Regions from separate parts of the Streptomyces sp. NPDC096132 genome, predicted to be linked through region 2. Evidence: riboswitches for the same ligand, from Rfam matches in the RefSeq annotation. Region 2 holds a riboswitch; the other holds the start of a gene.
The links. Region 2 has a riboswitch for cyclic di-AMP ahead of ACIRF9_RS29810 (M23 family metallopeptidase). Riboswitches for the same ligand answer to the same signal wherever they lie in the genome.
Positions count from the first base shown of each region.

Region 1: another riboswitch for cyclic di-AMP. It lies ahead of ACIRF9_RS31460 (transglycosylase family protein); the one in region 2 lies ahead of ACIRF9_RS29810 (M23 family metallopeptidase).

Region 1 is NZ_JBIWGA010000015.1:43,925-49,877, reverse strand. It holds gene ACIRF9_RS31470 (transposase) at 244-774, shown strand; gene ACIRF9_RS31465 (transglycosylase family protein) at 930-1,919, shown strand; cyclic di-AMP (ydaO/yuaA leader) riboswitch at 2,125-2,294, shown strand; gene ACIRF9_RS31460 (transglycosylase family protein) at 2,299-3,000, shown strand; gene eno (phosphopyruvate hydratase) at 3,313-4,611, shown strand; gene ACIRF9_RS31450 (septum formation initiator family protein) at 4,715-5,191, shown strand; gene ACIRF9_RS31445 (DUF501 domain-containing protein) at 5,276-5,881, shown strand; gene ACIRF9_RS31440 (exopolyphosphatase) at 5,878-5,953, shown strand, end outside.
Region 2 is NZ_JBIWGA010000014.1:21,316-27,268, reverse strand. It holds gene ribA (GTP cyclohydrolase II) at 68-694, opposite strand; gene ACIRF9_RS29825 (MarR family winged helix-turn-helix transcriptional regulator) at 851-1,372, opposite strand; gene ACIRF9_RS29820 (dihydrofolate reductase family protein) at 1,439-2,566, shown strand; tRNA gene ACIRF9_RS29815 (tRNA-Met) at 2,629-2,702, shown strand; cyclic di-AMP (ydaO/yuaA leader) riboswitch at 2,946-3,114, shown strand; gene ACIRF9_RS29810 (M23 family metallopeptidase) at 3,122-4,165, shown strand; gene ACIRF9_RS29805 (aldo/keto reductase) at 4,278-5,222, shown strand; gene ACIRF9_RS29800 (PrsW family intramembrane metalloprotease) at 5,229-5,953, opposite strand, start outside.

The DNA of each region.
Region 1 (5,953 bases), on a different contig from region 2:
CGTTCGTGCAGCGTTGATGCTGCGGGTCTCGACGCGGGAGCAGACGCGGGGCTATGGGCTCGGTGTCCAGGAGAGTGCAGGCCGTGCCTACATCAGTAACCGACCAGGGTGGGCCCTGTGTCCTGAGCTGATTTTCCGGGACGAAGGGGTGTCCGGGGCGATCGTCGAGCGTCCTGTTCCGACCCCTACCTGACTGCCGATGACGTCGAGGCGGCGGTGTGGACCGAGGTCATGACGCGGGCGGTGGCCGACCTCGCCCACATCCCCGTAGTCGGCCAGGTGGTGAAGGACGCGGCTGTGCAGAAACTCGCAGAGGACGTACGCAGCGCACGGGGGCTCCTCGCCACAGCGAGGGAGGTGCTCGCGGAACAGGAGAAGGCGGAGTTGGATGCGAAGAAGTTCTCAGATCTCACGCGGGTCGCTGGGGAGGAGCTACAGGACGTGGCTCTCTCCGACATGAGGGAAGTGATCGATCTGCTGGGCATCACGGTGAAGCCGCTCGGAGAGGCGCGTAAGCGATCCGGGGTCAAGTGCAAGGTGACCGAATGGCACGCACTGACGGGGACGTTGGTTCCTGCTGACGTGCTTGAATCGGTGTGGCCTGTCGTGGAAGAGCTGATGACAGCGTATTTCCGACGTCGCCAGTTCGCGCGCGGTGCCGTGGACGTTCGCACGCAACTGAACGGGATCCTCCACCGGTTGCGCACCGGCTGTCTCTGGGACGTCCCGCCCCTTGAGGTCGCCAGGGATAACACCGCGGTCGACCAAAGGTGACCGACCCTCAACTCTGTGATCTTCACGTGATCTGCGCGGCATTAACTTGTGACAAGTGATCGTCTGCCGATACGTTCACTCGTCAGCGCGGCGAACGCGTGTGCGCTCGCATCGCACGCCGCGCCGGTCACTGCTGTCCAGAGAAAGGCCCCCGCATGCTCACCGGGAACGGTCGTCACCGTCGCCCCCGTCAGGCTCCGGCCCTCCTCGTCGCGGCCGGAGTGACCGGCTCCGCCATCGCCCTCCCGCTGTTCGCCGCAAGCGGCGCGAGCGCCGCCGACGGCACGGTGTGGGACAAGGTGGCGCAGTGCGAGACCGGCGGTTCCTGGAGCGCCGACGAGGGCAACGGCGAGTACGGCGGTCTGAGCCTCACCCAGGAGGACTGGGAGACCTACGACGGACTCGACTACGCCGCCGGCCCCGACCTGGCCAGCCGCAACCAGCAGATAGCCGTGGCGCAGAAGGTCCTCGCGGCCGAGGGCGTCGGCGCCTGGGGCACCTGCGGGCTGACGTCCGGGCTCACCAAGGAGAACGGTGCGTTGAGCGTGGACACCGGGGTGGGGGACGAAGAGTCCGACTCGTCCGCATCCTCCGGATTGTCCGACCTGTCCAAGGGTTCGTCGTCCGACTCCGGAAAGTCCGGCGACTCAGGCGGCTCCGGCAACTCCGACGAAGACTCGGCCGATTCCTCCGGCGATTCGTCCGGTTCGGCCTCTGAGTCCCCTTCGTCCTCTTCGTCCCCGGAGGCGAACGACTCCGACAAGTCGGGCACTTCGGATGAAGCCTCCGATGACGCGGAGGGTGCCGACAGTTCGCCCACGGCCATCCCGGAAGTGGACGACTCGGACAATCCGGCCCAGGCGGAGGGTTCTTGGAGCCTCGTGGACACCGGCTCCCTCGGCTCCGGCCGCCATCGTGGCGCCACCGCCGACGAGACCGTGGCGGACAACACCTCCACCGCCTCCTCCGGCCGGCACGCGGCGAGCGTCTACACGGTCCAGGAGGGTGACACCCTCGCCTCCATCGCCGACTCCCTTGACCTCGACGGCGGATGGCGTGCGCTCTACGCCGAGAACAAGGACGTCATCGGCGCCGACCCGAGCGACATCACCCCCGGTCAGACCCTGGACACCGGCGTCGAATAGGGGCGGAACACCCAGAAAAACACCGGGAGTTCACGTCCCGCTTCGCGCCGAATGTCCGGTTTGGTGAAAGTGTGGGATGAGTCTCAGAAGTCGTGATCGTCTTTGAAATTCCCCGGATCGCGTGTCTACGGTCATGACCGCTCGGCAACCCGAGCCCCGGCTGCCGTAACGCCGAATCCTGCCAGTGGCAGCCCGGGAACAGTCGTCGCGTCAAGCGCCGTAGGCAGGAGCGGGGGACCCAAGGTAAGTGCCGGGCCCGGCGGTTGACCGCCGGAACCGGCTCGGGGTGAAGCCGCGCACCATGAGGTGCGCGGCCGGGCAACTCAACCGGCCCGAACCCGACAGCTCACCTCGCAGGCGTCGGTGAGGGGATCGATCCATGCTGTTTTCCGGCAAGGGCAAGCACCGTCGTCCGAACAAGGCCACCCGCGTCGCCGCGCTCGCCGGCGTCACCGGTGTCGCCATCGCCGCCCCGCTGATGGCGGCCGGCAACGCCTCCGCCGCCACCGCCTCCGAGTGGGACGCGGTCGCCCAGTGCGAGTCCGGCGGCAACTGGTCCATCAACACCGGCAACGGCTACTACGGCGGCCTGCAGTTCTCGGCCTCCACCTGGGCCGCCTACGGCGGCACCGCCTACGCCGCGCGCGCCGACCTCGCCGGCAAGGAACAGCAGATCACCGTCGCCGAGAAGGTCCTCGCGGGTCAGGGCAAGGGCGCCTGGCCGGTCTGCGGCACGGGTCTGTCCAGCACCCCGTACGCCGGTGGCGGCTCCTCCAGCTCCGCCGACTCCTCCTCGTCGAGCAGCGCCGGCTCCTCGGACACCACCACGCGTTCGACCGAGCAGCAGAGCGCCTCCCGCTCCGCCGAGCGCCCCGCCGCCTCCAAGACGGTCACCACCCCGACCGGCAAGAAGGTGAAGAAGGGCGACGGCGAGTACAAGGTCGTCAAGGGCGACACCCTCAGCTCCATCGCCGAGAAGCACAAGGTCAAGGGCGGCTGGCAGAAGCTGTTCCAGCTGAACAAGGACATCGTCGAGGACGCCGACCTCATCTACCCGGGTCAGCAGCTGCACCTGAAGTGACACCTGCTTCCCAGCGGGGCCACAGGCCGCTCACAAGGTGGCCCCGCACACTGAAGGCCTCGTGAGGGTCACCCCCCGTCCCCACGGGCTCCCCGCTCCGGTGCGTGTTCCCCCGTACGCACCGGGGCGGGGTTTTTCTTTGCCCGTGTGTTCGCCTCCGCGCCACCCGCCCTTTGTTCCGATGGGGAACAATGTGTACGGTCAGTTTGTCCACGGGGCGGTCGGTCGGCTGCCGACGCCCCGAAGGCGGTTAGGCTCTAGTCGCAAGGCCCACGCGGCCCCGCACAACCAGCGTCACATCCCAAGAAGGAGATGCTCGTGCCGTCCATCGACGTCGTCGTAGCCCGGGAAATCCTGGACTCCCGAGGCAACCCCACGGTCGAGGTCGAGGTCGGCCTCGACGACGGCAGCACGGGTCGTGCCGCCGTCCCGTCCGGCGCTTCCACCGGCGCCTTCGAGGCCATCGAGCTCCGCGACGGTGACCCCAACCGCTACCAGGGCAAGGGTGTCGAGAAGGCCGTCCTCGCCGTCATCGAGCAGATCGGCCCGGAGCTGGTCGGCTACGACGCCACCGAGCAGCGTCTGATCGACCAGGCCATGTTCGACCTGGACGCCACCGACAACAAGGGCTCCCTCGGCGCCAACGCCATCCTCGGCGTCTCGCTCGCCGTCGCCCACGCCGCCTCCGAGGCCAGCGACCTCCCGCTCTTCCGCTACCTGGGCGGCCCCAACGCGCACCTGCTGCCGGTGCCGATGATGAACATCCTGAACGGCGGCTCGCACGCCGACTCCAACGTGGACATCCAGGAGTTCATGATCGCGCCGATCGGCGCGGAGTCCTTCTCCGAGGCCCTGCGCTGGGGCACCGAGGTCTACCACACCCTCAAGAAGGTCCTGAAGTCCAAGGGCCTGTCCACCGGCCTCGGCGACGAGGGCGGCTTCGCCCCGAACCTCGGCTCCAACCGCGAGGCCCTCGACCTCATCCTCGAGGCCATCAAGGAAGCCGGTTACATCCCCGGCGAGCAGATCGCCCTCGCCCTCGACGTCGCCGCCTCCGAGTTCTACAAGGACGGCAAGTACCTCTTCGAGGGCAAGGACCGCTCCGCCGCCGAGATGACGGAGTACTACGAGGAGCTCGTCGCGGCCTACCCGCTCGTCTCCATCGAGGATCCGCTGTTCGAGGACGACTGGGCCGGCTGGAAGGTCATCACCGACCGTCTGGGCGACAAGGTCCAGCTCGTCGGCGACGACCTGTTCGTCACCAACCCCGAGCGCCTCGCCCGCGGCATCGAGGAGGGCACCGCCAACGCCCTGCTCGTGAAGGTGAACCAGATCGGTTCGCTGACCGAGACCCTGGACGCCGTCGAGCTGGCCCAGCGCAACGGCTTCAAGTGCATGATGTCGCACCGCTCCGGCGAGACCGAGGACGTCACCATCGCCGACCTGGCCGTCGCCACCAACTGCGGCCAGATCAAGACCGGCGCCCCGGCCCGCTCCGAGCGCGTCGCCAAGTACAACCAGCTGCTGCGCATCGAGGAGATCCTCGACGACGCCGCGGTGTACGCCGGCCGCTCGGCCTTCCCGCGGTTCCGTGGGGTCTCCAAGGGCTGACCCCGCCCGGGTCAAGCGATAGCCAGTCGTACGTACGTCCCCGTACTCGGTCCCGTACCGTGTGCGGGGACGTACGCGCGTGTGAAAAGGGGAGGCAGTACCGATGGCCGTGAAGGACCGGGACCGTTTCTCCACCGCGACCAGGCTGCGGCTGCTCGGTGAGCAGACGGCGGCCCGTGTCTACCGCTCCCAGACCAAGCGTCAGGCCCGCCGCTCCCGCCTCACCAGCCGCGCCGCCCTGCTGGCGCTGGTCCTGTGCACCCTGATCGTCGCCCTCGCCTACCCGATGCGGCAGTACGTCTCCCAGCGCGCCGAGGTCGCCGACCTGGAGCGGGAGAAGGAAGAGGCCAGCCGGCGGGTGGAGCAGCTGCGCGATCTCAAGGCACGCTGGCAGGACGACGCGTACGCCGAGCAGCAGATCCGGGAGCGGCTGCACTACGTGATGCCGGGGGAGACCGGCTACATCGTGATCGACCCGGACGCGGCCCGGCAGACCCGCGCCGACCTCGGGGCGGCCGACCGCCCCTGGTACTCGAACGTCTGGGACGGGGTCGACAAGTCGGACGCCTCCGACCGGTGAGACCGACCGGGTGAGTCCGGCCCGTGAGACCGGTCGTGAGACCGATCGCCCCCACCAGTGAACCGTGCATGTAGAAAGACAGGTATGGAAACGCCCCCGCCGACCACCCCGCGCACCGAGCCCACCGACGCGGACGTCGAGGCCTTCAAGCAGCAGCTCGGCCGTCCGCCGCGCGGGCTGCGCGCGATCGCGCACCGGTGCCCCTGCGGCCGGCCGGACGTCGTCGAGACGGCCCCCCGCCTGCCCGACGGCACCCCCTTCCCGACGCTGTACTACCTGACGTGCCCCAAGGCGAACTCCGCGATCGGCACCCTCGAGGCGAACGGCGTCATGAAGGAGATGACGGAGCGGCTGCGGACCGACCCGGAGCTGGCCGCGGCCTACCGTGCCGCGCACGAGGACTACGTCCGGCGCCGGGACGAGATCGAGGAGCTGAAGGGCTTCCCCAGCGCCGGTGGTATGCCGGACCGGGTGAAGTGTCTGCACGTCCTGGTGGCCCACTCGCTGGCCGCGGGGCCCGGCGTGAACCCGCTGGGGGACGAGGCGCTGGCCATGCTGCCGGAGTGGTGGGCCAAGGGGACGTGCGTGACGCTGCCCGAGCCGCCGTCCGGCGAGGGATGGCAGGTGGAGACCTCTCAGGACGGCGCGGGCCACTTCGCCTTCAAGCCGATCGAGGGAGACGCCCGGTGACCCGCGTCGCCGCCATCGACTGCGGTACGAACTCCATCCGCCTCCTCGTCGCCGACTGCACTGTGTCCCATA
Region 2 (5,953 bases):
GCGCATCTTGGCCGGGCCGCGCCCCTCGACGCCGCCCACGTCCGGTGGGCGGCTCCCGGACGGCCGGTCAGCCCGCGCTGAGCTGGGCCAGCGGCAGGGTGTGCTGGGTCTGGAGGACCTTCGCGCGCAGGTAGCGGACGTTGTGCGGGGTGGTGAAGACACCGGTGGGGACGCGGTCGTGGACGTCGATGCCGAGCGACCGCAACTGGTCGGCCTTGTCGGGGTTGTTGGACAGCAGGTCCAGGCTGGTGACGCCCAGGGCGTTCAGCATCTGGGCGGCGGCCGTGTAGTCCCGGCCGTCCTCGGGCAGTCCGAGCGCGGCGTTGGCCTCGTAGGTGTCCAGGCCCTGGTCCTGAAGGGCGTAGGCGTCCAGTTTGTTGTAGAGACCGATGCCGCGGCCCTCCTGACGGAGGTACAGCAGGATGCCGCCGGTCTCGGCTATCCGCTCGACCGCCTCGCGCAGCTGCGGGCCGCAGTCGCAGCGGGCGGAGCCGAAGACGTCGCCGGTGAGGCACTCGGAGTGCAGCCGGACCAGTGGGACGGGCCCCGGCTCGCCGAGGACGACGGCGACATGCTCCTGCCCGTCGGCCAGGCCGTGGAAGGTGACGAGCTCGGCGTCGACGGAGTAGCCGTCGTGGAAGCGCAGCGGTACCCGGACGCGGGCGCGCTGGGTGGCGGCGGGGGTGTCGGGCATGCGGGTCTCCCGGGTCCGGTGGGGCGATGAACGAGCCAGTCTCTGCTTCAGATTTGAAGCAGATCCAACGAATCGAGACCCTACCCTATGCTTTAAATTTGAAGCAACGTATTTGTGATGTGCCTCATGAGGTCCCGGAGCCGTCCGCGACGTGCCTCATGAGGTCCCGGAGCAGGGCGACGAGCGCCGGCGCCATGGAAGATCCTCCGGCGCGGCCTCCCCGCCGTCCTCCTGGAAACCCCGCGCGACCTGCGTGAAGATCTCCTCCAGCTGTCCCACCTGCTCGGGTGTGAGCCGGTCGAACAGCATGGAGCGGACCGTCTCGACATGGCCGGGAGCCGTCGCCTCCAGGACCGCCATGCCCTCGTCCGTCAGCACCGCGATGCTCCCGCGCTTGTCCCACCGGCAGTTCTCGCGCCGCAGCAGTCCGTCCTTCTCGAGTCGGGTCACCGCGTACGTGAGCCGGCTGCGCGTGATCTTCAGCCGCTCCGCGAGATCGGTCATCCGCAGCCGCCGCTCCGGAATCTCGGAGAGGTTGGCGAGGATGGAGTAATAGAGGTGGGGCATGCCGGCCTCCTGCTGGAGCTGCCGGTCGATCGCGTCGTCCAGGAGGAGGTACCCGGCGACATACGCGCGCCAGGCGCGCTGCTCCTCGGGGGTGAGCCAGCGGGTCGTCATGCACTCAGTGTAGGTTTGTTTCAAACTTGAACCAAGATCCGCCCGTCGCCAGGGAGAGCCGCGTCGATGTCGTACCCGTACGTCCTGCTGTCCGCCGCCGTCTCCCTCGACGGCTACCTGGACGACACCACCCCCGAGCGCCTGCTCCTCTCCAGCCCCGCCGACTTCGACCGCGTCGACGAGGTACGGGCCTCCGTCGACGCGATCCTCATCGGCGCCGGCACCATCCGCGCCGACAACCCCCGCCTGCTCGTGAACTCCGCCGACCGCCGCGCCGCCCGCACGGCGGCCGGACAGCCGGAATACCCCCTCAAGGTCACCGTCAGCGGCTCCGGCGACCTCGACCCGGCGGCGAACTTCTGGCACACGGGCGGCGACAAGGTCGTCTATACGACGGAGAAGGGCGCCGAGCGGGCCCGGGCGCTCGGCATCGCCGCGGACGTCGTCCCGCTCGGCCCCGAGCTCGACTGGCGCCGGCTCCTCCACCACCTCCACGACGAGCGCGGCGTCCACCGGCTCATGGTCGAGGGCGGCGGCACCATCCACACCCAGCTCCTCCAGCAGGGCCTCGCCGACGAACTCCAGCTCGTCCTCGCCCCTCTCTTCGTGGGCGACCCGGACGCGCCCCGCCTCTTCGGCCCCGGCGCCTACCAGGGCGGACGTCTGCGCCTGACCGAGACCCGACGGATCGAGGACGTGGTCCTCATGCGCTACGAACCCACCGCCCCCGGCACCGGCCCCCTCCCGTCCGCCGCCGACCGCCTCTGGCTGGCCCTCGCCTGCGAGCTCGCCGCCCTCTGCCCGCCCTCGCGGACCGCCTTCAGCGTCGGCGCGGTGATCGTCGCCGCCGACGGCACGGAACTCGCCCGCGGCCACTCCCGCGAGGCCGGCGACCCGGTCGTCCACGCCGAGGAGGCGGCCCTCGCCAAACTCGACCCCGCCGACCCCCGTCTGGCCACGGCCACCGTCTACAGCAGCCTGGAACCCTGCGCCCGCCGCTCCTCCCGCCCGCGGCCCTGCGCCCGGCTCATCCTCGACGCGGGCGTGCGCCGGGTGGTCACCGCCTGGCAGGAGCCGGACACCTTCGTGACGGCCGCCGACGGCAACGGTCTCCTGGCCGCCGAGGGCGCCGACGTCGTCGTACTCCCGGAGTACGCGGAGCAGGCCAAGGCGCCCAACCGGCACCTCGTGTGAGGGGCCTCGCACCACCCTGGGACTTTCGGTCCCGCGGATGGCGTACACTGGTGTCATACCGACGCGGGGTGGAGCAGCTCGGTAGCTCGCTGGGCTCATAACCCAGAGGTCGCAGGTTCAAATCCTGTCCCCGCTACTGAAGGCCGAGGGCCGGAACCCTGACAGGGTTCCGGCCCTCGGTGTGTTCCCGGTCTGACCGGCCGGTGACTGTGCGTCCGCTGTGCATTCCGGTCAACTCGCCCGTTTTTCAACAGTCATGGCCTGAAAGTCCAGGCCAAAAATGTTGTTGATCAAGCGGAAGAGCTTGGAAAGCCGCCCCCAGGTCTATTAACGTTCGATAACGCAGCGCGGTCGTCCCAGCCGTCACAAGAGTCGGCTCCGTGCGCACGCGCCGAATCCCGTAAGGGAACCGGGGAACCACCACCTTGGGGTGAATCGCGCCGAAGGCCGCCGTGAACTCGGAGAGTCACGAACGGTTTACGCGCGTAGGAGACCTTCCCGCTCCGAACCCGTCAGCTAACCCGGTAGGCGACGGAAGGAAAGGAGTACGCCCGCGTGGCGTCCAACCGGCCTGCCCCAGAAGCCCCGTTCGTGCCGAGCCAGCGCTCCTCTTCCGAGACCTTCGGCTACGGCAGCTACCGCACCGACGAGGGCCCCTGGGAGGAGTGGAATCCCACCGAGGAGTCCCTTGCCCCGGTCCGGGGCAAGCACCGGGTCGCCAAGCAGCGCGGCGGCGGCGGGTTCGCCCGCAGCTCCACCGTCCTCGGCGTCGGCGTCATAGCCGCCTTCAGCGCCGGCGGGATGGCCAGCGCCAACACCGGCAAGCCCCCGGTCTCCATCTCCATGCCGGACCTGCCGGGCGTGGGCTCGCTCATCTCCGACGACGACTCCGCCCAGGACGCCGCGCCCGCCCTCTCGAGCTTCGGCGCCGAGGCCCCGGACGCGACCGACCAGAGCGGCTCCTCCGACGCCGGCGAGGCACTGCGCAACCGGATCATGGCGCAGGCCGAGTCGCAGCAGACCCAGGTCGCCTCCAAGGCCCAGGCCGTCGCCGAGGCCGCCGCGGCCAAGGCGGAGGCGGCCGCCGTCGCCAAGGCCGAGAAGCAGGCGGAGGCCGAGGCCGCCGCCGCGAAGGAGAAGGCCGAGGAGGCCGCCAAGGAGAAGGCCGAGGCCGCGCGCCTGGCCGAGCTGGCCAAGCAGTACACGCTGCCGACCTCCTCGTACACCATCACCTCGACCTTCGGTCAGGCCGGCTCCCTCTGGTCCTCCGGCTACCACACCGGTCTGGACTTCGCCGCCCCCACCGGCACGCTCATCAAGGCCGTCCACAGCGGCACCATCACCGAGGCGGGCTGGGCCGGGGCCTACGGCTACCGCACCATCCTCACCCTGGACGACGGCACCGAGATCTGGTTCTGCCACCAGTCGTCGATCAGCGTCAGCGTCGGCCAGAAGGTCGCCACCGGTGACGTGATCGGCCGCGTGGGCGCCACCGGCAACGTGACCGGCGCCCACCTCCACCTCGAGGTCCACCCGAACGGCAGCGCCGACGGCGTCGACCCGATGGCCTGGCTGCGCAGCAAGGGCCTCAACCCCTGACATCTCCCCTCAGGGAGACCCCGGAGACATCCCCGGCACGGAGCGGTTCCGTTCACGCGTTGTTCGTACGACGTCGGAATGGGCCGCTCCGACGCCGTTGTTGACGTTGAACATGACTTCTCTGCGCAAGCTCGGCTCCTCCGACCTCGAGGTCTTCCCCCTCTCCCTCGGCGGCAACGTCTTCGGCTGGACCGCCGACGAGGCGGCCTCCTTCGCCGTCCTCGACGCCTACGCGGCCGCCGGCGGCAACTTCGTCGACACCGCCGACTCCTACTCGGCCTGGGTCGAGGGCAACGGCGGCGGCGAGTCCGAGACCATCATCGGCAGGTGGGTGGCTTCCCGCGGCAACCGCGACGACGTCGTCATCGCCACCAAGGTCAGCCAGCACCCCGAGTTCCCCGGCCTGACCGCCGCCAACATCAAGGCCGCCGCCGACGCCTCCCTGCGCCGCCTCGGCACGGACCACATCGACCTCTACTACACGCACTTCGACAAGCCCGAGGTGCCGGTCGAGGAGATCATCGGTGCGCTCGACGAGCTGGTGCGGGCGGGCAAGGTGCGGCACATCGCCGCCTCCAACATCACGCCCGAACGCCTTCAGGAGTCACTGGAGTTCTCCGACCGCGAGGGCCTCGCCCGGTACGTCGCCCTCCAGCCCCACTACAACCTGGTCTCCCGCGACACCTACGAGGGCGCCCTCCAGGACCTCGCCGCCCGCGCCGGCCTCGCCGCGGTCCCCTACTACGCCCTCGCGTCCGGCTTCCTCACCGGCAAGTACCGGCCCGGTACGACCGTGCGGAGCCCGCGGTCCGCGGGCGCCGCCAGGCACCTCGACTCCGAGCGGGGCCGGCGCGTCCTCACCGCCCTCGACGAGATCGCCGCCGCCCGCGGCACCGAGGCCGCCACGGTCGCCCTGGCCTGGCTCGCCGCCCAGCCGACGGTGGTCGCACCGATCGCCTCCGCGCGGTCGCTCGAACAGCTGCCGGCCCTGCTCGGGGTGGCCGGGCTGGAGCTGACCGAGGACGAGATCGCCCGGCTGACCCGGGCCTCGGCCTGATCCTCCCTACGACTGATAGGGGTTGGCGGCGGGATACGGACCCGCGGGATACCCGTAGCCGTACCCGTACGCCTGCCCCGCCGGGTACCCGTACCCGGGGCCGTGACCCGGGCCGTACCCCTGCCCGTACCCGTAGCCCCCGTGGACCGGCCAGGGCGCCGCGGGCATCGCCACGCGGACCGGCGGGGCCGTCATCCGGGCCGCGTGGTCCAGCGCGGGCCGGGCGACGTCCTTGCGCCGCCACAGCTCGTTCAGCAACTCCCTCTCGCGTACGACGAAGTCGGCGCCCGCCCGCCCGTTGCGTCCCCGGTGCCGCAGGAACGCCAGGGAGGTCGCGTACGCCTCGTACTCCGCCACCGCCCGCGCGGCCGGCCGGCCGAGGTGCTGCCTGGCGTACTCACGGGCCAGCCGCCGTGCCCGCATCGAGCCGAGCGCGTACGGCTCGGCCGGGACGAGCCAGCCGGCGGCCGTGTAGGCGGGCAGCTCCTCGCGGACCGTGCGCAGCTCCCGCTGACGGGTCCACACGACCAGCCAGGTCAGCAGCCCGAACGCGGGCACCATGAACGCCGCGTACACCGCGAAGAACCCGAACTCGCCGAAGGTCGACGAGCCGTTCCACAGGGCGTGCATGCCCATCGCGAGCAGCAGTCCGGCTGGCGGGACCAGGACGCGCCGTACGCGCTGCCGGTCGCCGGAGCGCGCGGCGAAGCCGAAGCCGAGGCCGGTCAGCA